Regions from separate parts of the Streptomyces sp. NBC_01268 genome, predicted to be linked through region 3. Evidence: riboswitches for the same ligand, from Rfam matches in the RefSeq annotation. Region 3 holds a riboswitch; each other region holds the start of a gene.
What was found. A riboswitch is a leader RNA that binds a small molecule or an ion and turns the genes downstream of it on or off. The one in region 3 is predicted to bind cyclic di-AMP.

Region 1 (7,311 bases), 2.6 Mb from region 3:
CAAGCGCAAGTACGTCTTCCTCTGCACCAACGCGATGCTGCTGCGCAAGAAGCTGGAGGACTTCACCCCCTCCCCGTACTTCGCCTTCGCCGTCCACATCGACGGACTGCGCGAGCGGCACGACGAGTCCGTCGCCAAGGAGGGAGTGTTCGACGAGGCGGTGGCGGCGATCAAGGAGGCCAAGCGGCGCGGCTTCCGGGTCACCACCAATTCGACGTTCTTCAACACCGACACCCCCCAGACGATCATCGAGGTGCTGAACTTCCTCAACGACGACCTCCAGGTCGACGAAATGATGATCTCGCCCGCCTATGCCTACGAGAAGGCTCCCGACCAGGAGCACTTCCTGGGCGTCGAGCAGACCAGAGAACTCTTCAAGAAGGCCTTCGCAGGCGGAAACCGGCGCCGTTGGCGGCTCAACCACTCGCCGCTCTTCCTCGATTTCCTGGAAGGCAAGGCCGATTTCCCCTGCACCGCGTGGGCGATCCCGAACTACTCCCTCTTCGGGTGGCAGCGCCCCTGCTATCTGATGAGCGACGGCTACGTCCCCACGTACCGCGAGCTCATCGAAGAGACCGACTGGGATGCGTACGGCCGCGGCAAGGACCCCCGCTGCGCCAACTGCATGGCGCACTGCGGCTACGAGCCCACCGCCGTCCTCGCCACCATGGGCTCGCTCAAGGAGTCGCTGCGCGCGGTACGGGAGACCGTCCACGGGAACAACGGGTGAGCCGGTCATGACGGGCGAGTTCGACCTGCGGGCCCTGCTCGCCGAGCGCGGGGGCGAGCGGTACGAGCTGCACGCCCGGCACCTCAACCACCAGCTCCCGCGCATGCTCCACACCATCGGCTTCGACAAGGTGTACGAGCGGGCCGAGGGCGCCCACTTCTGGGACGCGGACGGGGCGGACTACCTGGACATGCTCGCCGGCTTCGGCGTCATGGGCCTGGGCCGGCACCACCCCGTCGTCCGCAAGGCGCTGCACGACGTCCTCGACGCCCAGCTCGCCGACCTCACCCGCTTCGACTGCCAGCCGCTGCCCGGACTGCTCGCCGAGCGGCTGCTCGCCCACAGCCCCCACCTCGACCGGGTCTTCTTCGGCAACAGCGGCACCGAGGCCGTGGAGACCGCCCTCAAGTTCGCCCGCTGCGCCACGGGGCGGCCGAGGGTCCTCTACTGCTCCCACGCCTTCCACGGGCTGACCACCGGCTCGCTCTCCGTCAACGGCGAGGACGGCTTCCGGGACGGCTTCGGCCCGCTGCTGCCGGACACGGCGATCGGCCTCGGCGACCTCGACGCCCTGGAGCGGGAGCTGCGCAAGGGGGACGTGGCCGCGTTCGTCGTGGAGCCGATCCAGGGCAAGGGCGTCCTGGAGTCCCCGCCGGGCTTCCTGCGCGCCGCCCAGGAGCTGCTGCACCGGCACGGGGCGCTGCTGATCGCCGACGAGGTGCAGACCGGCCTCGGCCGGACCGGCGACTTCTACGCGTACCAGCACGAGGAGGGAGTCGAGCCGGACCTGGTCTGCGTCGCCAAGGCGCTCTCCGGCGGCTACGTGCCGGTCGGCGCCACGCTCGGCAAGGACTGGATCTTCAAGAAGGTCTACTCGTCGATGGACCGGGTCCTGGTCCACTCGGCCAGCTTCGGGGCGAACGCGCAGGCCATGGCCGCCGGGCTCGCGGTGCTCTCGGTCATGGAGGCCGAGGGCACCGTCGCCCACGTCCGGCGGATCGGCGGCCTGCTCTCCGCCCGGCTGCGGGAGCTCGTGCCGCGCTACGAGCTGCTGAAGGAGGTCCGGGGCCGCGGGCTGATGATCGGCATCGAGTTCGGGCGCCCGTCCTCCCTGGGGCTGCGCAGCCGCTGGACGATGCTGCAGGCGGCCCGCAAGGGTCTCTTCGCGCAGATGGTCGTGGTGCCGCTGCTCCAGCGGCACCGGATCCTCACCCAGGTGTCGGGCGACCATCTGGAAGTGATCAAGTTGATCCCGCCGCTGGTCATCGACGAGGCGGACGTGGACCGCTTCGTGACCGCCTTCACGGCGGTGATGGACGACGCCCACGGCGGCGGCGGACTGATGTGGGACTTCGGGAAGACGCTGGTCAAGCAGGCGGTCGCGCAACGCTGACCGTGCCGGGTACGGCCGGGACTCCGGTCTTTTGCCTCTGGGGCAAGAAACTTGCCTCAGAGGCATGAACCTGGCGGAATGGACGCATGGACCACGTCCCCGGGGAATCCTCCCCGGACCCTGCCGCCCCCGCCGCGCCCGACGTCCTGCCGGACGTCGCTCCGCAGCTGCGGGCCCTGCGCCGCCGCCGGGGGCTCACCCTGGAGGCGGCCGCCCAGCGGGCCGGACTCTCGCCGGCCCACCTGTCCCGCCTGGAGACGGGTAACCGACAGCCCTCGCTGCCGATGCTGCTGGCCCTGTCCCGCATCTACGGTACGACGGTCTCCGAGCTCCTGGGCGAGACGCCGCCCGAGCACGACCCGGTCGTCCGGGCCGGGCGCTCCGAACCGGTCGAGGCCGACGGCTGGATCTACCGCCAGGCCGGCGGCGCCGGGCGCGCCCTGCAGTGCCTGCGCGTGCACGTGCCCTACGCCACCCGCGCCGACATCGTGCGGGTCCACCCCGGCGAGGAGTGGATCCACGTCCTGGAGGGCCGCGTGCGGCTCGCCCTCGGCGACACGGTGCACGTCCTCGATCCCGGGGACAGCGCGCACTTCGACTCGCTCACCCCGCACCGGATCGGCGCCGCCACCCGCGCCGGGGCCGAGCTGCTCTTCGTCCACACCCTGATGCAGAGTCCCGTCGCCGAGCTGTGCCTCGGCGACGGGACCCCGCACCGGCGCTGACCCTCCGAGTCCCCCGACCGTGGAAAGGACCGACATGTCCCAGAACTCCGTACCGGACACCGGCGAAGAGCGTGGCAACGGCAAGTTCCCGAAGGGGCTGGTGCTCCGCCTCTTCGCCTACCTGATCGCCGGGCACCTCTTCGCCGGCTTCCTCTACCTGCTGTTCGCGATGGGCGGCGGCCAGTAGGGAGCGCGGAGGCTACGCCTCGACGAGCAGCCGCTCGCGCAGCCGCTCCCGGGTCTGAGGGGCGAGCCGCAGCCCCTCCGCCAGGTAGGCGTCGACCGAACCCCAGGTCTCCTCGATGGTCGCGAAGGCGGCCCGCAGATACTCCACCCGCGCGTCGAAGAGCGGGCTCAGCAGCTCCATCACCTCGGGCGACATGGCGCCCTCGGCGGTGGAGCTGCGCTGCACCTTGTACCGGCGGTGCGGCTCGTTCGACTTCACGTAGTCCGCCTCGATCGCCTCGCGCTCGACGCCGACGGCGAGCAGCGTGATCGCGATGGACAGACCGGCGCGGTCCTTGCCGGCGGCGCAGTGCATCAGGGCCGGCACGCTCTCCTCGGCCATGGCGTGCAGGACGCGGCTGTGCTCGGCCGTCCGCTCCACAATCATCTTCTGGTACGAATCGGACATCCGGGCCGCGGCCTTGCCGTCGCCCAGGATCTCGCGCAGCTGCGCCAGGTCGCCCGAACGCACCAGCTTCCAGAACTCCTTGCCGTCGGCCGGGTCGTTGAGCGGTATGTTCACGTTCCGCACGCCGGGCAGCTCCACGTCCGCCCCCTCCATGCGCCGGTCGGCCTCGTTGCGGAAGTCGAAGACGGTGTGCAGGGCAAGGGTGGCGAGAAACGTCGCGTCCTCCGCCGTGGCGTGCGCCAGGTGACCGCTGCGGAAGAGGCGTCCGGCGCGCACGCTCCGTCCGTCCACCGTCGGCAGCCCGCCGAGGTCGCGGAAGTTGCGTACGCCGGTCAGCTCGGGCTCGGTCGTCGTCTGCGTCACGGATGCTCCTGGTCTCGAGATCGGTTCCTGGGGCAATCATCCAGGTGAGGGGCCCCGGCCGCACCCCCTCGGGCTGTAATGGGTGTTCTGTCCGAATTGAACCCTTAGGGGTAACGCGCCCTGATACCGGGGGAGATGGCATTCGGCGCGTGAGCAGCGTCATAGACGTGACGGACCGTGCCTGATCGTCTTTTCCAAATTCCCTTCCGGAAAGGGAAATCGAGGGACCGTCATCCACGGAGGGTGACCGTAATTCCGGCCGGAAATCGCGCCTGAGTCACTGTCGGGAAATCAGTGGCTTGTTCACGCCCACCCGCCTCGTCTAGCGTCGCGCTCAATCCGGACGGACCGCCTAATCCTGCCGCCGCCCGGAATCCGCACACCACCCGTACAAGGCAGGAGCGGGGGACCCAGGTAGTTCGCCGATCCCTCGAAGAAGGACGGCTCGGGGTGAAGCCGCGCGCAAGCGCTGCCGGACATCTCCAGTCCGAACCCGACAGCTCACCTCGCAGGCGACGGAGAGGAATTCGCCATGCCCGCGAAGGGTAAGCACCGCCGTCCCAAGGTCAACCCGATCACCCGCGGGTTCGTCGCCGCAGGCACCGGTGGCGCCGTCGTCGCCCTGCCGCTCATCGGCGCGACCGGCGCACACGCCGCCGAGCAGGCCGCCCCGACCGCGAAGGCCCCGCAGGCCGTCGCCGCCGCGGCCCCCGCCCAGGCGCCGGCCGCCAAGCCCGCCGCCGCCCCCAAGGCGTACACCGTCGTCCGCGGCGACTACCTGTCCAAGATCGCCGGCGAGCACCACCTGGCCGGCGGCTGGCAGAAGCTCTACCGCGACAACCGCCAGGTCGTCGGCGAGGACCCCTCGCTGATCCTCCCCGGCATGAAGCTCACCCTCGGCGCCAAGGGCACCGCCAAGGCCCACGCGCCGAAGGCCGAGCGCAGCGCGAAGAGCACCGGCGACGACACCCGCGCCTCCCGCGACAGCGAGCGCTCCTCGGCCGCCGCCACCTCGACGGCCTCGTCGTCCTCCGCGTCCTCGTCCTCCTCTTCTTCTTCGTCCTCCTCTTCCTCCTCCTCTTCCTCCTCCTCTTCCTCTTCCTCGGCGGGCCAGACCACCTCCTCCGGCTGGGTCACTCCCATCGCCGGCGGTGGCGTCTCCACCCCGTACCGGGCCTCCGGCTCGATGTGGTCCTCCGGCTACCACACCGGCGTCGACTTCATCGCCTCCACCGGGACCACCGTCCGGGCGGTCGGACCGGGCACCGTCTACTCGGCCGGCTGGGGCGGCGCGTACGGCAACCAGGTCGTCATCCAGCACGCCGACGGCACCTTCTCGCAGTACGGGCACCTCTCCTCGCTCTCCGTCTCCGCCGGCCAGACGGTCAGCGGCGGCCAGCAGATCGGCCTCTCCGGTTCGACCGGCAACGTCACCGGACCCCACCTGCACTTCGAGATGCGCACCGGGCCGGAGTACGGCTCCGACATCGACCCGCTGGCCGTCCTGCGCCAGCACGGCGTCAGCATCTGAGGCTGCTGACCCCGCGAACTCCACGGGTTCACCCCGCAGGCCCGGCACCCACGTGCCGGGCCTCCGGCGTATTCCGGCTTGGTGGAATCTTTATCGGTGGCATATGTCACCCGCCGTCAACCCCTCCTTACGGTCGCGTAGGTCACATCCGTAAGGGAAAGATGTGTTCCCGTGGCAGACGATTCGAGAACAAGAGACAAGAACGCATTCGGGTCGTACGCGGCGATCGGTGACAGCTTCACGGAGGGCGTCGGCGACCCCGGCCCCGACGGGACGTACGTCGGATGGGCGGACCGGTTCGCGGTCCTGCTCGCCGACCAGCTGCCGGAGAACGACGCCTTCCGCTACGCCAACCTGGCGGTGCGGGGGCGCCTTCTGGACCAGATCGTCGCGGAGCAGGTCCCCCGGGCGAAGGAACTCGCCCCCGACCTGGTGACCTTCTGCGCCGGCGGCAACGACATCATCCGCCCCGGGACCGACCCCGACGACGTGGCCGAGCGCTTCGAGCGCGCGGTCGCCGACCTGACCTCCGCCGTGGGCACCGTCATGGTGACGACCGGCTTCGACACGCGCGACGTGCCCGTCCTGAAGCACCTGCGCGGGAAGATCGCCACCTACACCGCCCACGTCCGGAGCATCGCCGACCGCTACGACTGCCCGGTGCTCGACCTGTGGTCGCTGAAGTCGGTCCAGGACCGGCGGGCCTGGGACGACGACCGGCTCCACCTGTCGGCCGAGGGACACACCCGGGTCGCGCTGCGCGCCGCCCAGGTCCTCGGTCTGCCGGTGCCGGCCGACCCGGACCAGCCGTGGCCGCCGCAGGCTCCGCGCGGCACCCTCGAGGTCCGCAAGGACGACATCCACTGGGCGAAGGAGTACCTGGTCCCGTGGATCGGACGCCGTCTGCGCGGCGAGAGCTCCGGGGACCACGTCGAGGCCAAGCGCCCCGACCTCATGCCCCTCTAGGGGACGCGGGGAGTCCGGCCGGTATCCGTTCCAGGACGCCGCCGGCGAACACGTCGTACAGCGGCAGCGTCTCCAGGTGGACGTAGCCGATGTGGCAGTCGCAGACGGCGAGCGGACAGGGCCGCGGGCGCAGTGCGGTCCGGTACGACCCGTCGTAGAGGTTGCCCAGCTCGGCCCTGACGAAGTGGCAGCGCCGCACCGTCCCGTCGCCGTCCACCGAGACGACCGACTCGCCGGTGCGGCACGGCAGCCCGGCCGAGCGGTGCGGATGCCGGCTGTACGGGAAGAGGGGGTCGAGGAGCGTCCACTCCTCGGCCTCCACGTCGGTGTACGTGCGGCCCTCGGCCGCGTTCACCCACAGGTAGACGCCGGCCGGCAGCTCGGCGCGCAGCCGCCGGGCGGCGGCCAGGTGCTCCGGCAGGCCGACGATCCCCACGCTGAAGCGGATGCCTCGCCCCGCGAGCGCGTGGCACTTGCCGAGGAACCGCTCGTACGGGGTCTGGCCCGGGTGGTACGTGCACCACAGGGCCACGCTGTCCGGGTCGGCCTCGTCCAGCCACTCCGTGCGGCAGCTCAGGTTGGTCTGGATCGCCACCCGCTCCACGTGGGGCAGCCGGGAGAGCTCCACCAGCGCGCGCCGGTACCAGGAGCGCACCAGGCCCTCGCCCCACGGGGTGAACAGGACGCGCAGCCGGTCGTCCCGCCGCTCCGCCGCCCAGCCGGCGAAGCGCTCCAGGGCGGCCCGGTCGGCCGTCAGCGCCGCGCGGCTGTCGCGGCGCTTGGCGAACGGGCAGTACGGGCAGTCGTAGTCGCAGGAGGCCAAGGGGCCCCGGTACAACAGGGTCAGATCCATGCCGGGCCCCGCTACTTCGCCTCGTACGCGGCCATCGCCGCCCGCACCGCCGGGGAGAACAGCTCGGGGCCGAGCCCGTCCGAGAACGCGAGGCCCTCGGGGGAGAGCCGGAGCAG
Region 2 (7,311 bases), 3.8 Mb from region 3:
ACCGACCACATCCGCTCCACGCCGTCGGGCCCGGTCACTCCCCGCATGCTCCGGGCGAGGACCGACCGCCCGGTGTCCAGGACCTCGCGGAGTGCCGTCTCCAGCGCCTCCGCGTCCGGCGACGCCAGCGCCTCCGGGACCGTGCGCCCCTGGTGGCCTTCGGCGGCGAGGCCGTCGATCCGTTCCAGCGCGGGGTTGACCAGGACGAAGCGGAGGCCGTGGTCCAGCACGGCCAGGCCGATCGGGGAGTGGGTGACCAGGAGCGAGGACAGGGACAGGTTCTGCTCCACGTCCTGGACGGTGGCCCGGTCCGAGGCGAGCCCGAGCGCGTAGGGCCGCCCCTGCTCGTCCTGGAGCCGGGTGTTGCGGAACTCCACCAGGATCGTGCGGCCGTCCTTGTGCCGTACGGGGAAGACCCCGGCCCAGGGCCCGGCGCCCGACATCACACGGGCGAACAGCGACCGCACCAGTTCCCTCTGCTCCTCCTCCACCAGCAGCGTGACGGCGGGGCGGCCGAGTGCCTCGGCGGTCGGATAGCCGAAGACCACCTCCGCCTGGGGGCTCCACAGGACGATCCGCCCGCGCTCGTCCAGGACGACGGCGGCCACCCCGAGCACGTCGAGGAGACCGCCCGGCTCCATGGCGAGATCGCCGTCCGCCGGGTCCGGACCGGCAGGGAAGGCCGCCGCGCTCATCCAGACCGTGTCCCTCCTCCACCCCGCAGCCCCTCCATCATCCCGCCCCGGAAGCGGACCGCCAGTCGTGAAAATCGTGAAAGAGATGAAGACGGGAGCCGGGAAATGTGGAGGAGTGCTGACAGGTCCGTGAGTGTTCCGTCGCGAAACCCCCGGAGGATTGCTGTCCGTGATGGCTCGCGAATTGCCCGACTGATCAGTAACAAGTCTCTGACCTGGAAGAACAAGGTGATCGTCGGGACGGGAGCGCAGCACTGGACGGATAGCGGACGGCAGGTATGGTCGGGCCCGTTCATTCGTCGATTCGTCTCGGGGAATTCCGTGGGGGAGAGGGGAAAAGGGGCACACGCGGACTCCGCGGGCGAAGACCGACCAAAGACGTTCGAGGCGAGGCGGACCGATGGCAGCTGGTGGTGACGGGCGGCAGGGGGGCTGGTTCGGGCCGGGCCCGGGCGAGCGGCCCACCGCGGCGCAGGCACCCGCGGCAGGGCGGGCGGCCGTGCCGGACGACGCGCCCGACGCGGTGTTGCTGCGCCGGACGATGGCCGAGATCGAACCGATCGCGGACAAGGTCACCTCGTACTTCTACGCCCTGCTCTTCCTCCGCCACCCCGACCTGCGGGCCCTCTTCCCGGCGGCGATGGACGCCCAGCGCGACCGGCTCTTCAAGGCGCTGCTCACGGCCGCCACGCACGCCGAGGACACCGCCACCCTCACCGCGTACCTGACCGGGCTCGGCCGCGGCCACCGGAAGTACGGCACGCTGCCCGAGCACTACCCGGCCGTCGGCGAGTGCCTGATCGGCGCCCTCGCGCAGCACGCCCCGCACAGCTGGGGCCCGCGGACCGAGGCGGCCTGGGTGGGCGCGTACACCGCCATCTCCCAGATCATGATCGACGCGGCCGCCCAGGACGAGCTCCGGGCCCCCGCCTGGTGGCAGGCGGAGGTGGTCGCCCACGAGCCGCGCACCGCCGACGTCGCCGTCGTCACGGTCCGCCCCGACCAGCCGTACCCCTTCCGCGCCGGGCAGTACACCGCCCTGGAGACACCCTGGTGGCCACGGGTCTGGCGGCACTACTCCTTCGCCTCCGCGCCCCGCTCCGACGGCCTGCTCTCCTTCCACGTGAAGGCCGTGCCCGCGGGCTGGGTGTCGAACGCGCTCGTGCACCGCGCCCGGCCCGGGGACGTCCTGCGGCTCGGCGGCCCCAGCGGCTCGATGACCGTCGACCACCACACCGACAACGGACTGCTGTGCCTCGGTGGCGGTACGGGCATCGCCCCCATCAAGGCGCTGGTCGAGGACGTCGCCCAGCACGGCAGGCGCCGCTCCGTCGACGTGTTCTACGGCGCCCGCAGCAACGACGACCTGTACGACATCGAGACCATGCTGCGGTTGCAGCAGTCGCACCCCTGGCTCTCCGTGCGCCCGGTCGTCGACACCGGTCCCGGCTCGGCCCTGTCCGGGGGCCTGTCCGGAGCCGTGCGCGAGTTCGGCCCGTGGCACACGTACGAGGCGTACCTCTCCGGCCCGCCCGGCATGATCCGCCGCGGTGTCGACACCCTCGTGGGCATCGGCATCCCCACCCACCGCATACGGCACGACTCCATCGAAGAACTGGTCGGGGCGAGGAATTGAGCACCTTCGAGCACACCGGTCCGCGGTCGGCGACCCCGCCGCGCACCGTCCGCCCGGGAAGCGACGGCGAGCACCTGGTCCAGCGGCGCACGGGCACCACCGAGCGCGCCGACCGGTTCTACGCCGAGCAGGTCCTCGACCGGCTCAACCCCCGGATGCGGGAGTTCGTGGCCCGCCAGGAGATGTTCTTCCTGGCCACCGCCGACCGGCACGGGGCCTGCGACAACACCTTCCGGGCTGGCCCGGCCGGCTTCCTCCACGTCCTGGACGAGGTGCGGCTCGCCTACCCCGAGTACCGGGGGAACGGGGTGCAGGCCAGCCTCGGCAACATCGAGGAGAACCCGCACGTCGGCCTCCTGATGGTGGACTTCCTCCGGGACCGCGTCGGGCTCCACGTGAACGGCACGGCCCGGGTCGTGGCCGACGACGAGATGCGCGCCGGCCACCCCGGACTCACGGTCGACCCGGTGCCGGGGCGGCGCGCGCTGAGCTGGGTGGAGATCACCGTGGAGGAGGCGTACATCCACTGCGCCAAGCACATCCCGCACCTCCAGAAGGTGCCGCGGCACGGCCAGGGCCGGGCGTGGGGCACCGACGACGTCCGGCGCAAGGGCGGCGACTTCTTCGGCGCCGCGGCGGACGCGCCGGAACGGGGACCGTTCCTCCCGCCGCCCCGCGCGGGCGCGGAGACGTGGCGGGCGGAGGCCGAGCGGGTGCTGGAGCGGGCGGAGCGGCGGCGCCACGCGTCCGAGGGGTTCAGCGGCTGGTTCAGCAGGGGTGTCGAAAGCCGGATTCCCTAATCCCTCAAATCAATCGGATCCGGACATGTCCGATTAAAGGGTGGCCGGTGATCTGAGTCACGGTCGGACGTTCTCGCGGAACGCTGTCGTGGCGTCACGCGTCAGCGTCCGGCAACCAGTTGGGGAAATGGATCACAGAGCGCCGATTGATCCTTTTCCGCCCCATAAAAGATCTGCTTGCTTTTGCGAATCAGGCCCTTGTTCTCGCTGTTCTCCTTCGCCTACGGTCACCCGCAATCCGGACGGAACGCCGAATCCTGCCGCCGCCCGGGCACCGCACTCACCCACTCGTACGGCAGGAGCGGGGGACCCAGGTTCGCCGCCGTCCCGGTCTCCGGGGCGGCTCGGGGTGCAGCCGCGCGCAGCGCGGCCGGGCAGCTCCTGCCCGAACCCGACAGCTCACCTCGCAGGCGAAGGAGAGGAATTCGCCATGCGTGGACCCGGGAAGCACCGCCGCCCCAAGAACACCCCGCTCGCCCGCGGACTGGCCGTCGTCGGCATCACCGGCAGCGCCGCACTCGTCCTGCCGCTCGCCGGGGCCACCGGCGCGGCGGCCGAGACCCCGAGGGCCCCGCAGGCGGTGCACGCCGTCGCATTCGTCGCAATCGAAAAGGCGGCGGTCGGGACGGCGAAGGCGAGCGGCCCCGTCCGCTATTCCGTGGTCGCCGGCGACTCGCTCTCGAAGATCGCCCGGAAGCACCACGTGAGCGGCGGCTGGAAGACGATCTACCGCGACAACCGCGCCGCCGTCGGCGCGGACCCGGGCCTCATCCGCCCCGGTCTGCGACTCACCATCGACACCAAGAACGCCAAGGGTGCCGGGAGCGCGGCGCGTCCGGCGGTGGCGCGTACGGCAGCCGCGACCGGCGCCGCCGCCGCGCGTCCGGCGGTCTCGCACCCGTCGTCCGCCGCGTCGCCCGCCGTGGTCCAGGCCGCGGTCTCGTCGGCGGCCTCGGCCGTCTCGTACTCGAACGACCTGGACGGCTGGATCCGCGAGTCCCTCGACATCATGGCCAGGAACGGCATCCCGGGCAGCTACGACGGCATCTACCGCAACGTCATGCGCGAGTCCTCGGGCAACCCGCTGGCCATCAACAACTGGGACTCCAACGCCCTCGCCGGCACGCCGTCCAAGGGCCTGCTCCAGGTGATCGAGCCCACCTTCCAGGCCTACCACGTGGCCGGCACGGCCTTCGACCTCTACGACCCGGTGGCCAACATCACGGCCGCCTGCAACTACGCGGCCGCCCGCTACGGCTCGATCGACAACGTCAACGGCGCCTACTGACGGGGCCGGGCGGCCTCCGGGTCGGAGTCTCCGCCGAGGTGGCCTCGATCCCACGGCCGCACCGCCGACGGCTTCGGGACGTGCGGCGACGTCGCCGGTGAGCGCCTGTGGACCGCGTCCCAGAAGCTCACCGGCGTCCGTCACGCCTCACCGGTCGGCCAGACGCCTGCGCCTCGCCCGCCGTTCAGGCGAGGAACTCCCGGTCGCGGGCCACCACGACGCCGCCGTGCACGACCAGGTCCCGGCGCGGCATGTCCACCACGACCTGGGGCAGGCACTCGCCCCGTACGAGGACGAAGTCGGCCGGCGCGCCGGGCCGGAGGTCGGCGTGCGGCAGGCCCATGACGTCCGCACCGCCGTTCGCGGCGACGCCGTAGCAGTCGGTCAGCTCGTCGTCGAGGCGGACGTCCGTGACCCAGCCGAGCAGGTGGGCGCGGTGCATCATGTCCGCGTTGCCGAACGGGCTCCAGGAGTCCCGCACGCCGTCGGATCCGAGGCCGACCCGTACGCCGTGCTCGCGCAGCCGGGCGATCGGCAGGACCAGCGAGTCGGAGGGGGCGACGGTCGTGAGGGCGATGTCCTGGGCGCCCAGATCGGCGGCGATCGCGCCCAGGTCGCGGTCGGACAGGGCGGGCAGGCAGAAGACGTGGCTGACGGTGACCTTGCCCGAGAGGGAGAGGGCGCGGGTGCGGTCGATGATGCCGCGCATGGCCTTGATCCCCTTCTCGCCGCGGTCGTGCAGGTGGATGTCCACGCCGACGCCGTGGCGGTCCGCGATGCCGAAGACCAGGTCGAGCTGCTCCTCGAGGGCCTGGTCGAAGCCGATGGGGTCGATGCCGCCGATCATGTCCACGAGTCCCTCGCGGGCCGCGTCCTCCAGCAGCTTCGCCGTCCCCGGGGTCCGGATCACACCGTGCTGGGGGAACGCGACGATCTGGACGTCGAGCGCGTGCCGAAGCCGCGCCCGCGCGTCGGCGACGCCCTGCACTCCGGCCAGGCCGTACGCCGGGGCCACGTCGGCGTGGGCGCGCATCGCCCGGGTGCCGCGGGCGACGGCGTGGGACATCAGCCCGTACGCGCGCTCGGCGACCGGCCGGCGCTGGCTGCGGAACAGCTCCACGTCCTGCGCGACGTAGTCGGCGATGCCGCTCGCCGGGCGCCGCGACACCCAGGAGCCGCCCCAGGTCGTCTTGTCGGGATGGATGTGCGCGTCCACCAGCGACGGAAGCGCGATCCGGCCCCCGCCGTCGACGACCTTCGCCCCGTGCGGTGCGGGGCGGCCCGAGACGCGCCCGTCGACGACCACGAGGTCCGTCGGCTTCGCCGCGCCGAAGACGCGCACGTTGCGGAAGACCACCGTCCTGTCGCGCTGCCGGCCGGCAGCGGCGCCGGTGGCCGCCACTGCTTCGACGGGGGCGGCCGTCGCGGGGGCGGCGGCGCCCGCGGTGGCCGTCGTTCCGGCCAGGGCGGCGGCGCCCGCCAGCATCGTGCGACGGGAGAGCGCGGGGGAGGGGGAGGACGGCTGCATGGGGACTCCTTGAGGAGGGGGCCAACGGCTCCCCGTTTTTGTATACCAATCAAGGTGCACCGAACAAGGGAAGGGCATCAGGGGCGGGGAATCGCCAGATGGAAGCCGATCCTGAAGGCATCGCCAAGGGGGAGCTGGAGTCGGGCCTCGCTTTTGGTATACAAATTCTCTCAGGCGTCGCCGAAGAGGGAGCGCAGGGCGACCGCCCGGCTGTCCCGCACGTGCAGCAGCGTGCTGGCCCCCGCCGCCTCCGCGTCCCCCGCGGCGATGTGCCGGAACATCTCGGCGTGCTGGGCCCGCATGTGGGCGGGCTCCTCGCGGAGCCCGAAGAGCAGGCGCAACTGCCAGCTCAACTGCTCCATCATGCGCGCGAGCAGCGGATTGCCGGCCATGGCGACGACGCCCTCGTGGAACGCCGTGTGCGCGGCGACCTCCCGCGTCCCCTCGGCCTCGGCCGCCGCCGACTCGGCCTGGTGGAGCGTCGCCTCCAGCGCGGTCAGCCCCGCGGGGTCACCCGCCGCCGCGACCCGGGCCGCGAGCCGCGAGGCCTGGACCGCCAGGGGCTCCCACACCTCGTACAGATGCTCCACGTCGGTGCGCTCCAGGCGCCGTACGCGCACCCCGCTGTGCGGGAGCAGTTCGAGCAGGCCCTCGGCGACGAGCGCACGCAGCGCCTCGCGGACGGGTACGCGCGACATGCCGAGCTCCTCGGCGACCTCCCGCTCGACGAGCCGCGCGCCCTGTTCGTACCGCCGGTCGACGATGCGCTGCAGGACGGCCTCGCGGGCCCGCGCTCCGAGCGGGCCCGATCCGGCCTCCTTGGCCGTCGCCCCGGCCCTGCTGCTGTCCGCCACCTTGTCCGACCTCTTCCGTCCTCGCGCCGGGACCACCCGGGCCCGCCGCGCCGAGGATACGACGGGCGGGCCCGGCCGGACGGATCAGACGGCCGCGGGTTCGGCCGTCTGATCGGCGGCGGGCGCGGGCGCCGCCGTGGCGCGGGGGCCCTGGGCGGCGCGCAGGCCGAACCGCGCGATGACGGCGACGAGGGCGAAGGCCGTCGCCCCGATCCAGAAGGTGAGGGTGAAGCCGGACTCCGCGGGCAGCGGCGGGACACCCGCCGGCAGGTGCTCCAGGGTCTTCGAGGCCAGGATCGTGGTGACGACGGCGCTGCCGATCGCACTGCCGGTGGAGCGGGAGATGGAGTTGATGCCGTTGGCGATGCCGCTCTGGTGGTGCGGGACGCTCGCCATGATGACGGCGGGCATCGCCGCGTAGCCGAAGCTGACGGCCGCGCCGACGATCACGCCGGCGCCGATCACCGAGACGGTGTGGCCGTGGTCCAGGGCCAGCCAGCCGAAGCCGAC
Region 3 (7,311 bases):
CACCCTGGGGAGGGCGCGGGTCCTCCCGTCGCCCTCGGGCCGGGCCCGGTGCTCCAGGCGGGCCCGGGGCCGGGCGGGCCCAGGTCCAGGCGGGAGAGCAGAGGTGGCGCGAGCAGCGGTGCGGCACGGGCCTCCCGGCGGGGCCGGTGGTGCGGGCGGTGACGGGGGACGGGGGCCGTTTCCCGTCGCCCGTCGCTTCATCCGCGCCCTTCCCCCGCTGATCATCGTGGGCGGTGTCTGCTTCGACCTGGCGACTCCGCCCGAGTACACCGCGGCGCCGCTGTTCTCGGCGGCGCCGCTGATCGCCGCCCCCTTCTTCTCCACGTTGACGACGTTCCTGACGGGCGTCGCCGCCGTGCTCGCGAGCATCGGCCTGCACGTGTACAACGGCACGGTCAGTCGTGTCTCCTCGCTCACCGAGACGCTGACCGTCCTCACCGTCGCGGCGCTCGCCATGCTGATCAACCGGGTGGTGCGGCGCAGCGGCGAGCGGCTCGCGTCGGCGCGGGTGATCGCGGCGACGGCGCAGAAGGCGGTGCTGCCGACGCCCGCCGAGCGGATCGGCGGGCTGCAGATCGCGGCCCGGTACGAGGCGGCGCAGGCCGACGCGTTCATCGGCGGCGACCTGTTCGCCGTCCAGGACACCCCCTACGGGGTGCGGCTGGTCGTCGGCGACGTGCGGGGCAAGGGGCTGGACGCGGTGGAGGCCGTCGCCGTGGTCATCGGCGCCTTCCGGGAGGCGGCCGAACTGGAGCCGACGCTGGAGGGCGTGGCGCAGCGGCTGGAGCGGGCGCTGGACCGGGAGGGCACGCGGCGGGACGGGCTCGACGCCTTCGAGGGGTTCACGACGGCGGTCCTCGCGGAGATCCCGCGCGCGGACGGTGGCGGCGGTGTCGTGCGGGTCGTGAACCGGGGGCATCCGGAGCCGCTGCTGCTGTACGGGGACGGCGGGCTCGACCGGCTGCAGCCGACCGAGGCCGCGCTGCCGCTGGGGATGGGGGAGTTGGCGGTGTGGCCCGACCGGGCCGACGAGACGCCGTACCCGGCGGGCGCGACGCTGCTGCTCTACACGGACGGTCTCTCGGAGGCACGGGACGGGCGCGGGGTCTTCTACGATCCGGCGGAGCGGCTCGCGGGGCGGCTCTTCCCCGGCCCGGAGGAGCTGCTGGACGCGCTGGTGGCGGATGTGCGGCGGCACACCGGCGGGGGCTCGAACGACGACATGGCGCTGCTCGCGGTGAGCCGCCCGGCGGCGGGACAGCCGGAGCGGCGACGGACGATGCCGGTGGTGCCGCCGGAGGGGGCCGCGGAGACGTCTCCCGGGGGGCTTCCCGGGGGGCCTTCAGGGGCGCCTCCCGAGGGTGGTGACGGGACGTAGTCGAGGGGTGTCGCTCCGATAACAATTGATACAACGTCAGATTCCCGATGTGACGCGGATCCTGCCTGACCAGGGGTCAACTCGGGCCATTCCCTCTCAATCCAGCTAATGATCAAGGGGGACGGCTTGGAATCGGGAGGCCGTGTCTATTAACGTTCGATAACGCAGCGCGGTCGTCACAGCCGTCGCAAGAGACGGCACCGTGCGCGCGCGCCGAATCCCGCAAGGGAACCGGGGAACCACCACTTGGGGTGAATCGGGCCACGTCGCACCCGTGCGGCACACCCGTAGGAGACCTTCCTGCTCCGAACCCGTCAGCTAACCCGGTAGGCGAGAAGGAAGGAAAGGAGAGCGCCTCCGTGGCGTCCAACACCCCTGCTCCCGAAGCCCCCTTCGACTCATTCGGCACTCACGGTGCCGCGGGCACGGGCGGGGAGGAATGGAACCCCACCGAGGACTCGCTGCGGGCCCAGAACCGCTCCGGCGGCCGGCACCGGGTCGTCAAGCAGCGCTCCAACTTCGCCCGCTCCTCCACCGTCCTCGGTGTCGGCGTCATCGCCGCCGTCGGCGCGGGCGGCCTGGCCACCGCGCAGGAGAAGCCCCCGGTCGCCATCGCCCTGCCGGACCTCGACCTGCCCGACGCCTCCGAACTCCCCGGCATCGGCGACCTGATCGGCGGCAAGGACAAGAGCTCCGGCGACAGCGCCCAGGTCACGAACAACGCGCAGCCGCTCACCGCCCTCACCTACACCGCGCCCGCGGACAGCACCTCCGCCGCCGCGCCCGCGGGGACCAAGCAGCAGACCGCCGACGCCGGCGAGGCGCTGCGCGCCCGCATCCTCCAGCAGGCCGAGCAGCAGCAGGCCGCCGCCGACACCGCCGAGAAGGAGGCGGCGCAGAAGGCCGCCGCCGAGAAGGCGGCGACGGAGGCCGCGGCCAAGGCAGAGGCGGCGGAGAAGGCGGCGGCCGAGGCGAAGAAGAAGGCCGAGGCGGAAGCCGCGGCGAAGGCCGAGGCCGAGCGCCTGGCCAAGCTGGCCGCCAGCTACTCGCTGCCCACCTCCTCGTACACGCTGACCTCCACCTACGGCGAGGCCGGCTCGATGTGGTCCTCCGGCTACCACACCGGCCTGGACTTCGCCGCGCCCACCGGCACCCCGGTCAAGGCCGTCCACAGCGGCACCGTGAAGTCGGCCGGCTGGTCCGGCGCGTACGGCTACCGGATCGTCCTGGAGCTCGAGGACGGCACCGAGGTCTGGTACTGCCACCTGTCCTCGATGACGGTCGGCGCGGGCCAGTCCGTCGGCACCGCCGACACCATCGGCCGGGTCGGCGCCACCGGCAACGTCACCGGCCCCCACCTCCACCTGGAGGTCCACACCCCGTCCGGCGGCGGCATCGACCCGGCGGGCTGGCTGCGCTCGAAGGGCCTCAGCCTCTGACGTCCGGCCGGACGTCACCCGCGGAAGCGGAATAGGCCCGGCCACGCGGGGGGTTGACCACCTCATGACTTCTCTCCGCAAGCTGGGCTCCTCCGACCTGCACGTCTTCCCGCTCGCCCTCGGCGGCAACGTCTTCGGCTGGAGCGCCGACGAGGCGCAGTCCTTCGCCGTCCTCGACGCGTACACCGCCGCGGGCGGCAACTTCGTCGACACCGCCGACCTCTACTCCGCGTGGGCCGAGGGCCACGAGGGCGGCGAGTCCGAGACCGTCATCGGCCGCTGGCTCGCCTCCCGCGGCAAGCGCGCCGACGTCCTCGTGGCGACCAAGGTCGGCGCCCACCCCCGCTACAAGGGCCTGAGCGCGACCACCATCAAGGGCGCCGCCGAGGAGTCGCTGCGCCGCCTCGGCACCGACTACATCGACCTCTACTACACGCACTTCGACGACGAGTCCGTGCCCGTCGAGGAGATCGTCACCGCGCTCGACCAGCTGGTGAAGGACGGCAAGGTCCGTGCCGTCGCCGCCTCCAACATCTCCCCGGAGCGGCTGCGCGCCTCCCTCGACTTCGCCGAGGCCGAGGGGCTCGCCCGCTACGTCGCCCTCCAGCCGCACTACAACCTGGTCTCCCGCGAGACCTACGAGGGCGCCCTCCTGGAGACCGCCGAGCAGGCCGGCCTCGCCGCCGTGCCGTACTTCGGGCTCGCCTCGGGCTTCCTCACCGGCAAGTACCGCCCGGGCACCACCGTCGCCAGCGTCCGCGCCGAAGGGGCGGCCAAGCACCTGGAGACCGAGCGGGGCCAGAAGGTGCTCGCCGCGCTCGACGCGGTCGCCGAGGCCCACGACGCCGAGCCCGCCACCGTCGCCCTGGCCTGGCTCGCCTCCCGCCCCACCGTCGTCGCCCCGATCGCCTCGGCCCGCACGGTCGAGCAGCTGCCCGCCCTCGTCGCGGTCGCCGAACTGGAGCTGACGGCGACCGAGCTGGCGGCGCTGGACGAGGCCTCGGCGGTCTGATCCGCGCTCCCGCCCGCCGGGCACCGCGTCCGGTCCGTCCGCCCCGCCGGCTGCCGTACTAGCTGCGGTACGGGTTGTAGCCGCCGTAGTCCAGGTACTGCGGCGGCGCCCAGACCCGGCCCGTGGCCCGCGCGGCGTGGGTGAGCGCGGGCGAGGCCACCTGCCTGCGCTGCCACAGGTGGTGCAGCAGCTCCTGCTCGCGGGCCGCGAAGTCCGGGGCCGCCTGGCCGCGTCCGGCCCGGTGGCGCAGGAAGGCCAGGGTGGTGGCGAAGGCCTCGTACTCGCCGACGGCCTGCGCGGCCGGCTTCCCGTACGTACGGGCGGCGAAGCCGCGGGCCAGCGCGCGGGCCCGCATCGAGGAGAGCGCGAGCGGTTCGTCGTGCGCGAGCCACCCGGCCGTCGCGTAGGCCGGGAGCTCGCCGGATATCGTGCGCAGCTCCTTCTGCCGGCTCCATATCGCGAGCCAGGTCAGCAGGGCGAAGACCGGGACCATGAACATCCCGTACACCGCGAGGAACGCCAGCGGGTGGAAGGACGCCGAACCGTTCCACAGGGCGTGCATGCCCATGCCGAGCACGAGGCCGGCGAGCGGGAACAGCACCAGCCGGGTGCGGCGGAACCGGGCGCCGGGCGCCAGGGCGGCGGCGAAGCCGAAGCCGAGGCCGGTGAGCGAGGTGAACAGCGGGTGGGCGAACGGCGACATGATGATCCGGACCAGGAAGGTCCCGAAGGTCATGGAGCCGAGACCGGTGGAGCCGATCTCCTGGTCCTCGCCGAAGGCGTTGCCCAGATAGAGGATGTTCTCGGTGAAGGCGAAGCCGGTGGCCGTGAACCCGGCGTAGACGAGGCCGTCGACCGGGCCCGTGAAGTCCCTGCGGCGGAAGAGGAAGAGCAGCAGCACCGCCGCGCCCTTGGCGGTCTCCTCCACGACCGGGGCGACCGCGGTCGCGCCGAGGGTGTCGGCGGAGCCGGGGTCGGCGGTGGCGCTGCTGATCCACTCCACCGCGAAGGAGTTGGCCAGGATCGCCACCAGCGTGGAGGCGAACGCGCCCCAGGCGAGGGCGAACAGCAGGTTCTTCCAGGGGGCGGGCTCGACCCGGTCGAGCCAGCGGAACGCGGCCATCAGCAGCGGCACGGGCAGGACCGCGAGGCCGAGACCGACGAGGAAGCCCTCGGTGCCGGTCTCCTCCCGGACCAGCGCGAGGATCGCCAGGGCGCACAGCGCGAGCAGGGTGATCAGGGTGATGGCCCGCAGCAGCTTGCTGCGCCAGAAGGCGCGGCGCGGCTTGTACCGCCACTTGGAACGCTCCGGGACCGCCGCGAAGTCCGGCTGGTCGGTCTCCAGGGCGGGCACGGGTGCGGGCGCGGGGATGACCGCCTTGGCGGGGGCCGGGGCGGGGGCGGGCTCGGTGGCAGATCCGACGATCGGGTTCGACGACACGGAACGACCCTAACGAGCGTCACCGACACCGGCGAGGGAGTTCCCGCAGCCTGTGGAAAACCCGCCCTCGCCGGTGCGGTGCGAGCTCAGCGCCTGCGGAACAGCAGGTCGTGGACGACGTGTCCCTTGTCGAGGCCCTGCCCCTCGAACCGGGTCAGCGGCCGGTACCCGGGCCGGGGCGCGTAGCCGCCGTCGGCCTGGGTGTTCTCGAAGTCGGGGTGCGCGCTGAGCACGTCCAGCATCTGCTCCGCGTACGGCTCCCAGTCCGTGGCGCAGTGCAGCACGCCGCCGGGCTTGAGGCGGGGCGCGAGCAGCGTGAGGAAGTCGGGCTGGATCAGGCGCCGCTTGTGGTGCCGCTTCTTGGGCCAGGGGTCCGGGAAGTAGACCCGGCAGCCGTCGAGGGACTCGGGCGTGAGCATCTCGCGCAGCAGGATGATCGCGTCGCCGTTGGCGACCCGGACGTTCTCCAGGCCGTTGCGGTCGGCGAGCCCGAGCAGGTTGCCCTGGCCGGGGGTGTGGACGTCGACCGCGAGGATGCCGGTGCCGGGGTCGGCGGCGGCCATCTGCGCGGTGGCCTCGCCCATGCCGAAGCCGATCTCCAGGACGACCGGCAGCCCGCCGAACATGTCGGTCAGGTCGAGCCGGCTCTGGCCGTCGATGTCGAGGCCCCAGTCGGGCCACCGCTTCAGCATGGCCTCGGCCTGGCCCGCGGTGACGCGGCTGCGGCGCGGCTGGAAGCTGCGGATCCGCCGCTCGTAGTGCGAGCCGGCCGGGTCGGGCAGGGGACCCTCGCCCGGTGCGAACATCCGGCTGCCGAGCCGCGCGGCGCGCTGGTCGGCCCGGATGCGGTCGGCGGGGGTGGTGTGCGGGTGGTTCTCTGGCTGCTCAGACACAATGCGCCGATTCTACGGCGCGCCCGGGCGTGTGGCGGGGGCACCGGAGGGGCGGCGGCGGGGCCTGGGGCGGGCGTCCCGGGCGTCGGGGCGGTGTCCCGGGCGTCGGGGCGGTGTCCCGGGCGTCGGGGCGGGCGCCCCGGCCACCAGGGGCGGTCCGCACGGCGCCGCCCGCTACAGCAGCGCCAGCGCCCGGCCCGCGACCTCGCGGCCGATCGGCAGGGAGGCCGTCGCCGCCGGGGACGGGGCGTTGAGCACGTGGACCGTGCGCACGGACTCGCGGATCAGGAAGTCGTCCACCAGGGTGCCGTCCTTCAGCACCGCCTGCGCCCGCACGCCCGGCTTCGCCCGGCGCAGGTCGCGCTCCTCGACGATCGGCAGCATCCGCCGGACCGCCTCGGTGAAGGCGCGCTTGGACAGGGAGCGGTGCAGCTCGCCCGCCCCGTAGCGCCAGTGCGCCCGGGCGATGGCCCAGCTGCCCGGCCAGGCGAGGGTGCCGGCGAGCTCGCGCGGGCGGACCACCGACCAGCCGTAGCCCTCGCGGGCGAGGGCCGGGACCGCGTTCGGCCCGACGTGGACGCCGCCGTCGATGCCGCGGGTGAGGTGCACCCCGAGGAAGGGGAAGGCGGGATCGGGCACCGGGTAGACCAGGCCGCGCACGAGGGAGGGGTCGGCCAGCTCGTAGTACTCCCCTCGGAAGGGGACGATCCGCATCTCCGGGTCGTCGCCCGCGAGCCGCGCCACCCGGTCGCAGTGCAGCCCCGCGCAGTTGACCAGGACCCGCCCGCGCACCACCCGCCCGGCGGCCGTGCGCACGGCGACACCCCAGGGGCGCCGGTCGACGGCCGTGACCGCCGATCCGTACAGGATCCGCGCCCCGGAGGCCTCGGCCAGCTTCGCCGCGACCGCGCCGTAGTCGACGATGCCGGTCGTGCCGACGTGGATCGCGGCCACGCCCCGCACCCGAGGCTCGTACTCGCTGATCTGCGCCGGGCCCAGCTCCCGGACCGGGATCCCGTTCTCCCTGCCGCGCTGGACGAGCGCGTGCAGCCGGGGCAGCTCCTCGCGGTCGGTGGCGACGATCAGCTTGCCGGTGACCTCGTGGGGGATGCCGTACTCGGCGCAGAACTTGACCATCTCGGCCGCGC
Region 4 (7,311 bases), 1.0 Mb from region 3:
GGGGGCGGACAAGGACCGGCTGACGGGCTCGCTGGACGAGTTCACGCTGATCCGGCGCCACCTGACGGACGCGGAGATCACCACCGTGGGCGGTCCGCTCCCGGTCGACAGCACCACCGTGGTCCGGCTGGCCTTCGACCAGCTGACGGCGAAGGGCGTGTACGCCCGGCTGTAGGAGAGGGGTACGCCCGGAGGTGACGAGCGGGCGGGCCGCGCGACCGTACGGGGGCGCGTGCCCGCCCGGGCGGGGGGTTAGTGTCGGGAGCATGCCCGACCAGCCCCCCGCCGCTTCCGTTCCGCCCCCCGCTCCCGAGCTCTTCACCTGGGAGTTCGCCACCGATCCGTACCCCGCCTACGCCTGGCTGCGCGAGCACGCGCCGGTGCACCGGGCGAAGCTGCCCAGCGGGGTGGAGGCCTGGCTGGTGACCCGGTACGCGGACGCGCGGCAGGCGCTCGCCGACCAGCGGCTGTCGAAGAACCCGGCGCACCACGACGAGCCGGCGCACGCCAAGGGCAAGACGGGCATTCCGGGCGAGCGCAAGGCCGAGCTGATGACCCACCTGCTCAACATCGACCCGCCGGACCACACCCGGCTGCGGCGGCTCGTGTCGAAGGCGTTCACCCCGCGCCGGGTGGCGGAGTTCGCGCCGCGCGTGCAGGAGCTCACGGACCGGCTCATCGACGCCTTCGTGGAGAAGGGGAGCGCGGACCTCATTCACGAGTTCGCCTTCCCGCTCCCCATCTACGCGATCTGCGACCTGCTGGGCGTGCCGAGCGAGGACCAGGACGACTTCCGGGACTGGGCCGGGATGATGATCCGGCACGGCGGCGGGCCGCGCGGCGGGGTGGCGCGCTCGGTGAAGAAGATGCGCGGCTATCTGCTCGAACTGATCCACAAGAAGCGCGAGGCCCCGGGGGACGACCTGATCTCCGGGCTCATCAAGGCCTCCGACCACGGCGAGCACCTCACCGAGAACGAGGCCGCCGCGATGGCCTTCATCCTTCTCTTCGCCGGATTCGAGACCACGGTCAACCTCATCGGCAACGGCGTGTACGCGCTGCTGCGCAACCCGGACCAGCGGGCGCGGCTCCAGGAGTCGGTCGCCGCGGGCGAGACGGGGCTGCTGGAGACGGGCGTCGAGGAGCTGCTGCGGTACGACGGGCCGGTCGAGATGGCGACCTGGCGCTTCGCCACCCAGGCGCTGACGATCGGCGGGCAGGAGATCCCGGCCGGCGACCCGGTCCTGGTGGTGCTGGCCGCCGCCGACCGCGACCCGGCGCGCTTCGACGAGCCCGACACCCTGGATCTGGCGCGGCGTGACAACCAGCATCTCGGGTACGGGCACGGCATCCACTACTGCCTGGGGGCTCCGCTGGCGCGCCTGGAGGGACAGACGGCGCTGGCGACGCTGCTGACTCGCCTGCCGGACCTGCGACTTGGGGCCGATCCGGAGGAACTGCGGTGGCGCGGTGGGCTGATCATGCGTGGCCTGCGCACGCTTCCGGTGGAGTTCAGCGCTTCCCACAAAGGGGCCCGCGACTGACGCGTGACTGACGGCACGTCAGAAATGTGATCTTCGCGTGATCTCCGCTGCATCGACTTGTGACTCACGTTCGAATGCCGCTACGTTCACCGGCATCTCAGCAGCCACGCGAAAGGCAGTCCGTATGCGCTCCGGGAACGGACGACACCGCAGACCCCGCCAGGCCCCCGCTCTCGTCGTCGCGGCGGGCGTCACCGGCTCGGCCATGGCCCTGCCGTTGCTCGCCACCGGCTCCGCCTCCGCGGCGGACGCCCCGACCTGGGACCGGGTCGCCGAATGCGAGTCGGGCGGCGCGTGGAGCGCCAACTTCGGCAACGGACTCTACGGCGGTCTCCAGTTCACCCAGGAGAGCTGGGAGCGGCACGGCGGCCTGGCGTACGCGCCGAGCCCCGACCTCGCCAGCCGGGCGCAGCAGATCGCCATCGCCGACAAGGCGCTCGCCGCGGGCGACACCCAGTGGGCCACCTGTGCGCCGATCGCCGGTCTGAAGAACGACGGCAAGAAGCCCGCTGTCTCCCCGGGGCCCGCCGTCAAGCCCAAGGCGTCCACGGGCCCGGTCGCCGAGTCCAACCGGACCGACGGTCAGCCGGCCGGCTCCGGGACGACCGCCACGACCCCGGCCACCCCCGTGACGCCGGCCACGCCGTCGGGCGGCGCCACGACCCCGCCCGTGACCCCGGCCACCCCCGACGGCTCCGCGACGCCGAGCACGCCGGTCACGCCCGGCACGCCGGACACCTCCGGCACGCCCGGCACGCCCGGCACGCCCGGCACGACGGACCCGGCTGCTCCCGGCACGGGCAAGCACCGCGGTGACGCTGCGCCGGAGGATTCGGGCAACTCGGACACCGCGCCCGAATCCGGGCGTCATGCGGCCCCGACTGACGGGTCGACGGGCGAGGGCGCCGACGGCGCGGAGTCGACGGAGAGCGCGGTCACCGGGGAGAAGTCGGACAACTCGGGCAAGGCTGACGAATACACCGTCAAGCCGGGTGACAGCCTGTCGGACATTGCGCAGGAGAACGCGCTGCCCGGCGGCTGGGCCGCCCTCTATGACGCCAACAAGAACACGGTCGGTGCGGACCCGGACCTCATCATCCCTGGTCAGAGCCTTGAGTTGAAGGCCGAATCCACCGTCGCGGCGGAGTAGTTCGCTGCTGAATGTCCGTTATGAGTAAGTGAGACATGGGTCTCTCTTGCCGAACTGGCGTGTCACGTCCGCAAAGTTTGCTCGCGTCGCCCCTCACCTGCGCAAACACCCCACTCGGGGGAGCAAGTAGGGGCGATATTTCCGGGTTGATGGTCTTTGAACTTCCACCGGGTCTATGTCTACGGTCGTGACCGCTCGCCACCGCGGGCCCCGTCGACCGGTACGCCGAATCCTGCCGCCGACCGACGGGAAGTCGTCGCGCAAGCGCCGAAGGCAGGAGCGGGGGACCCAAGGTAAGTGCCGGCCCCGGCCGTTGAGACAGACGGCCGACGATCGGCTTGGGGTGAAGCCGCGTGCAAGGACACGCGGCCGGACAACTCATCAGGTCCGAACCCGACAGCTCACCTCGTAGGCGTCGGTGAGGAGAATTCCCATGCTGTTTTCCGGTAACAAGGGCAAACACCGTCGTCCCTCCAAGGCCACCCGCGTCGCCACGCTCGTCGGCGTCACCGGTGTCGCCGTCGCCGCCCCGCTGATGGCCGCGGGCACCGCCTCGGCCGCCACCGCCTCCGAGTGGGACGCCGTCGCCGCGTGCGAGTCCGGCGGCAACTGGTCCATCAACACCGGCAACGGCTACTACGGCGGCCTTCAGTTCTCGGCCTCCACCTGGGCCGCGTACGGCGGCACCGCCTACGCCGCGACCGCCAACCAGGCGTCGAAGTCGCAGCAGATCGCCATCGCCGAGAAGGTCCTGGCCGGCCAGGGCAAGGGTGCGTGGCCGAGCTGTGGCGTGGGTCTCTCCAGCGCCTCCTACGACGGCGGCTCCGCCTCGTCGAGCTCCTCCAGCTCGTCGAGCTCCAGCTCCTCCTCGTCCTCCTCTTCCTCCTCGTCGTCGTCGAAGCGCTCCACCGAGCAGCCGACGACCCGCAGCGAGCAGCGCCAGGCGCCGAAGACCACGTCGAAGAAGACCGTCTCGAAGAAGACGGTCACCACTCCGACCGGCAAGAAGGTGAAGAAGGGCGACGGCGAGTACAAGGTCGTCGCCGGCGACACCCTCAGCAAGATCGCCCAGGCGCACGGCGTCAAGGGCGGCTGGGCCAAGCTGTTCGAGCTGAACAAGGACGTCGTCGAGAACGCCGACCTGATCTACCCGGGCCAGCAGCTCCACCTCAAGTGAGCCTGACGACCCACCCGCGGTGACCACCCCGGTCCGGAGCGCCCTTCCCCCGTGCGCTCCGGACCGGGGTTTCCCCGTTCAGACCCCTACCGATCAGTAGTCATGGGTCTTTCGTCCTCAGATGCGTGCCCTTGGGTCCTTTTTCGTCCCAGGGGGCGGGCGTCCGGCCGGCTGGAGCCCCAGAGCCGGTTAGGCTCATGTCGCAAGGCGAACGAGACCTTGCCGCATGCGTCACACCCAGCGTCACATCCCAGAAGGAGATGCTCGTGCCGTCCATCGACGTCGTCGTAGCCCGGGAAATCCTGGACTCCCGAGGCAACCCCACGGTCGAGGTCGAGGTCGGCCTCGACGACGGCAGCACCGGTCGTGCTGCCGTGCCGTCCGGTGCCTCCACCGGTGCGTTCGAGGCCCTTGAGCTCCGCGACGGTGACCCCAACCGTTACCAGGGCAAGGGTGTCGAGAAGGCCGTCCTCGCGGTCATCGAGCAGATCGGCCCGGAGCTCGTCGGCTACGACGCCACCGAGCAGCGTCTGATCGACCAGGCGATGTTCGACCTGGACGCCACCCCGGACAAGTCCTCGCTCGGCGCCAACGCCATCCTCGGCGTCTCCCTCGCCGTCGCGCACGCCGCCTCCGAGGCCTCGGACCTGCCGCTCTTCCGCTACCTCGGCGGCCCGAACGCGCACCTGCTGCCCGTTCCGATGATGAACATCCTGAACGGCGGCTCGCACGCCGACTCCAACGTGGACATCCAGGAGTTCATGATCGCGCCGATCGGCGCGGAGTCCTTCTCCGAGGCCCTGCGCTGGGGCACCGAGGTCTACCACACCCTCAAGAAGGTGCTGAAGGAGAAGGGCCTGTCCACCGGCCTCGGCGACGAGGGCGGCTTCGCCCCGAACCTGGACTCCAACCGCGCCGCGCTCGACCTCATCCTCGAGGCCATCAAGCAGGCCGGCTACGTCCCGGGCAAGGACATCGCGCTCGCGCTCGACTGCGCCGCCTCCGAGTTCTACAAGGACGGCACGTACGAGTTCGAGGGCAAGTCCCGCTCGGCCGCCGAGATGACCGAGTACTACGAGGAGCTCGTCTCCGCGTACCCGCTGGTCTCCATCGAGGACCCGCTGTTCGAGGACGACTGGGCCGGCTGGAAGGTCATCACCGACAAGCTGGGCAGCAAGGTGCAGCTGGTCGGCGACGACCTGTTCGTCACCAACCCCGAGCGCCTCGCCCGCGGCATCGAGGAGGGCTCCGCGAACGCCCTCCTGGTCAAGGTCAACCAGATCGGCTCGCTGACCGAGACCCTCGACGCCGTCGAGCTGGCCCAGCGCAGCGGCTTCAAGTGCATGATGTCGCACCGCTCCGGCGAGACCGAGGACGTCACCATCGCCGACCTGGCCGTCGCCACCAACTGCGGCCAGATCAAGACCGGCGCCCCGGCCCGCTCCGAGCGCGTCGCCAAGTACAACCAGCTGCTGCGCATCGAGGAGATCCTCGACGACGCCGCGGTGTACGCCGGCCGCAGCGCCTTCCCGCGCTTCAAGGGCTGACACCTGCTCTGATCCGTACGTCCCCGCACTCGGTCCCGTACCGTGTGCGGGGACGTGCGTGTGAAGAGGGCCGGCAGCGACAGGGGAGGCGTACGACATGGCCGTGAAGGACCGGGACCGGTTCTCGACCGCGACCCGGATCAGGCTGCTCGGCGAGCAGACCGCCGCCCGTGTCTACCGCTCCCAGACCCGCCGGCAGGCCCGCCGCTCCCGCCTCACCGGCCGCGCGGCCTTCCTCGCGCTGGTCGTGTGCTCGCTGGTGGTGGCGCTCGCCTACCCGATGCGGCAGTACGTCTCCCAGCAGGGCGAGATCGCCGACCAGCAGCGCAAGTCCGCCGAGGCGGCGCAGCGGGTCGAGGAACTGCGGGACGAGAAGGCCCGCCTCCAGGATCCCGCCTACGTGCGCCGGCTCGCCCGCGAGCACCTGCACTACCTGATGCCCGGTGAGACCGGCTTCACCGTGAACGACCCGGACGCGGAGCACCGGCCCCGCACCGACCAGGGTGCGACGGACCGCCCCTGGTACGACAACCTGTGGGACGGCGTGGACAACGCCGACCGCCACTGACCAACCCCAGGATCCACCATGGAAACGCCTCCTCCGCAGACCGAACGCACCGAGCCGACCGACGCGGACATCGCGGCGTTCGAGGACCAGCTCGGCCGGCCGCCCCGCGGCCTGCGTGCCATCGCGCACCGCTGCCCGTGCGGCAACCCGGACGTCGTCGAGACCGCTCCCCGGCTCCCCGACGGCACCCCGTTCCCCACCACGTACTACCTGACCTGCCCCCGGGCGGCCTCGGCCATCGGCACCCTGGAGGCCAACGGGGTCATGAAGGAGATGCAGGCCCGGCTCGCCACCGACCCGGAGCTCGCCGCGGCCTACCGGGCCGCGCACGAGGACTACATCGCGCGCCGCGACGCCATCGAGGTCCTGGAGGGCTTCCCGAGCGCCGGCGGCATGCCGGACCGGGTCAAGTGCCTGCACGTGCTCGTCGGCCACTCGCTCGCCGCCGGCCCGGGCGTGAACCCGTTCGGCGACGAGGCCCTCGCGATGCTGCCCGAGTGGTGGGCGAAGGGCCCGTGCGTGACGCCGTGCGCCGACGCGAAGGAGTCCGCCGAGTGACCCGGGTCGCCGGAATCGACTGCGGTACCAACTCCATCCGCCTGCTCGTCGCCGACGTGCACCCGGAGACGGGTGAGCTGATCGAGCTCGACCGGCGGATGACGATCGTCCGGCTCGGCCAGGGCGTCGACCGGACCGGCCGGCTCGCGCCCGAGGCGCTGGAGCGGACCTTCGCGGCCTGCCGGGAGTACGCGGCCGTCATCGAGGAGTTCGGGGTGGGCGCCGACCGGCTGCGCTTCGTCGCCACCTCCGCCTCCCGCGACGCCGAGAACCGCGCCGACTTCGTGAACGGGGTCGTGGCGATCCTGGGCGTCGAGCCCGAGGTCATCACCGGCGACCAGGAGGCCGAGTTCTCCTTCACCGGTGCCACCGGCGAGCTGCACGGCGCCGACCGGCGCCTGGTGGTGGACATCGGCGGCGGCTCCACCGAGTTCGTCGTCGGCAACCGGCACGTCGAGGCGGCCCGCTCGGTCGACATCGGCTGCGTCCGCCTCACCGAGCGGCATGTGCGGCACGACCCGCCGGCCGCGGAGGAGATCGCCGCGATCCGCGCCGACGTGCGGGCCGCGCTGGACCTGGCCGCCGAGACCGTGCCGATCGGCGAGGCCGAGACCCTGGTGGGCCTGGCCGGCTCGGTGACCACCGTCGCCGCCGTCGCGCTCGGGCTCCCGGAGTACGACTCCACGAAGATCCACCACGCGCGGATCTCCCGCGCGCAGGTCGACGAGGTGGTGGCCCGGCTGCTCTCCTCCACCCACGACGAGCGG

Region 1: another riboswitch for cyclic di-AMP. It lies ahead of OG309_RS31420 (M23 family metallopeptidase); the one in region 3 lies ahead of OG309_RS19410 (M23 family metallopeptidase).
Region 2: another riboswitch for cyclic di-AMP. It lies ahead of OG309_RS02465 (LysM peptidoglycan-binding domain-containing protein); the one in region 3 lies ahead of OG309_RS19410 (M23 family metallopeptidase).
Region 4: another riboswitch for cyclic di-AMP. It lies ahead of OG309_RS14705 (transglycosylase family protein); the one in region 3 lies ahead of OG309_RS19410 (M23 family metallopeptidase).

The regions. Positions count from the first base shown of each region.
Region 1 covers NZ_CP108454.1:6,966,474-6,973,784, forward strand. The annotation lists gene hpnH (adenosyl-hopene transferase HpnH) at 1-730, shown strand, start outside; gene OG309_RS31400 (aspartate aminotransferase family protein) at 738-2,123, shown strand; gene OG309_RS31405 (helix-turn-helix domain-containing protein) at 2,210-2,848, shown strand; gene OG309_RS31410 (DUF6126 family protein) at 2,883-3,035, shown strand; gene OG309_RS31415 (tyrosine-protein phosphatase) at 3,048-3,845, opposite strand; cyclic di-AMP (ydaO/yuaA leader) riboswitch at 4,219-4,373, shown strand; gene OG309_RS31420 (M23 family metallopeptidase) at 4,378-5,376, shown strand; gene OG309_RS31425 (SGNH/GDSL hydrolase family protein) at 5,548-6,342, shown strand; gene OG309_RS31430 (STM4011 family radical SAM protein) at 6,329-7,195, opposite strand; gene OG309_RS31435 (STM4012 family radical SAM protein) at 7,207-7,311, opposite strand, start outside.
Region 2 covers NZ_CP108454.1:569,559-576,869, reverse strand. The annotation lists gene OG309_RS02480 (SpoIIE family protein phosphatase) at 1-695, opposite strand, end outside; gene OG309_RS02475 (globin domain-containing protein) at 1,096-2,331, shown strand; gene OG309_RS02470 (pyridoxamine 5'-phosphate oxidase family protein) at 2,328-3,131, shown strand; cyclic di-AMP (ydaO/yuaA leader) riboswitch at 3,403-3,557, shown strand; gene OG309_RS02465 (LysM peptidoglycan-binding domain-containing protein) at 3,562-4,419, shown strand; gene OG309_RS02460 (amidohydrolase) at 4,604-5,947, opposite strand; gene OG309_RS02455 (GntR family transcriptional regulator) at 6,118-6,801, opposite strand; gene OG309_RS02450 (MFS transporter) at 6,886-7,311, opposite strand, start outside.
Region 3 covers NZ_CP108454.1:4,342,217-4,349,527, forward strand. The annotation lists gene OG309_RS19405 (PP2C family protein-serine/threonine phosphatase) at 104-1,378, shown strand; cyclic di-AMP (ydaO/yuaA leader) riboswitch at 1,580-1,725, shown strand; gene OG309_RS19410 (M23 family metallopeptidase) at 1,738-2,817, shown strand; gene OG309_RS19415 (aldo/keto reductase) at 2,882-3,829, shown strand; gene OG309_RS19420 (PrsW family intramembrane metalloprotease) at 3,888-5,270, opposite strand; gene trmB (tRNA (guanosine(46)-N7)-methyltransferase TrmB) at 5,357-6,076, opposite strand; gene lhgO (L-2-hydroxyglutarate oxidase) at 6,338-7,311, opposite strand, start outside.
Region 4 covers NZ_CP108454.1:3,331,848-3,339,158, reverse strand. The annotation lists gene OG309_RS14720 (LamG-like jellyroll fold domain-containing protein) at 1-175, shown strand, start outside; gene OG309_RS14715 (cytochrome P450 family protein) at 267-1,544, shown strand; gene OG309_RS14710 (transglycosylase family protein) at 1,669-2,694, shown strand; cyclic di-AMP (ydaO/yuaA leader) riboswitch at 2,950-3,124, shown strand; gene OG309_RS14705 (transglycosylase family protein) at 3,128-3,871, shown strand; gene eno (phosphopyruvate hydratase) at 4,132-5,418, shown strand; gene OG309_RS14695 (FtsB family cell division protein) at 5,516-5,986, shown strand; gene OG309_RS14690 (DUF501 domain-containing protein) at 6,005-6,544, shown strand; gene OG309_RS14685 (Ppx/GppA phosphatase family protein) at 6,541-7,311, shown strand, end outside.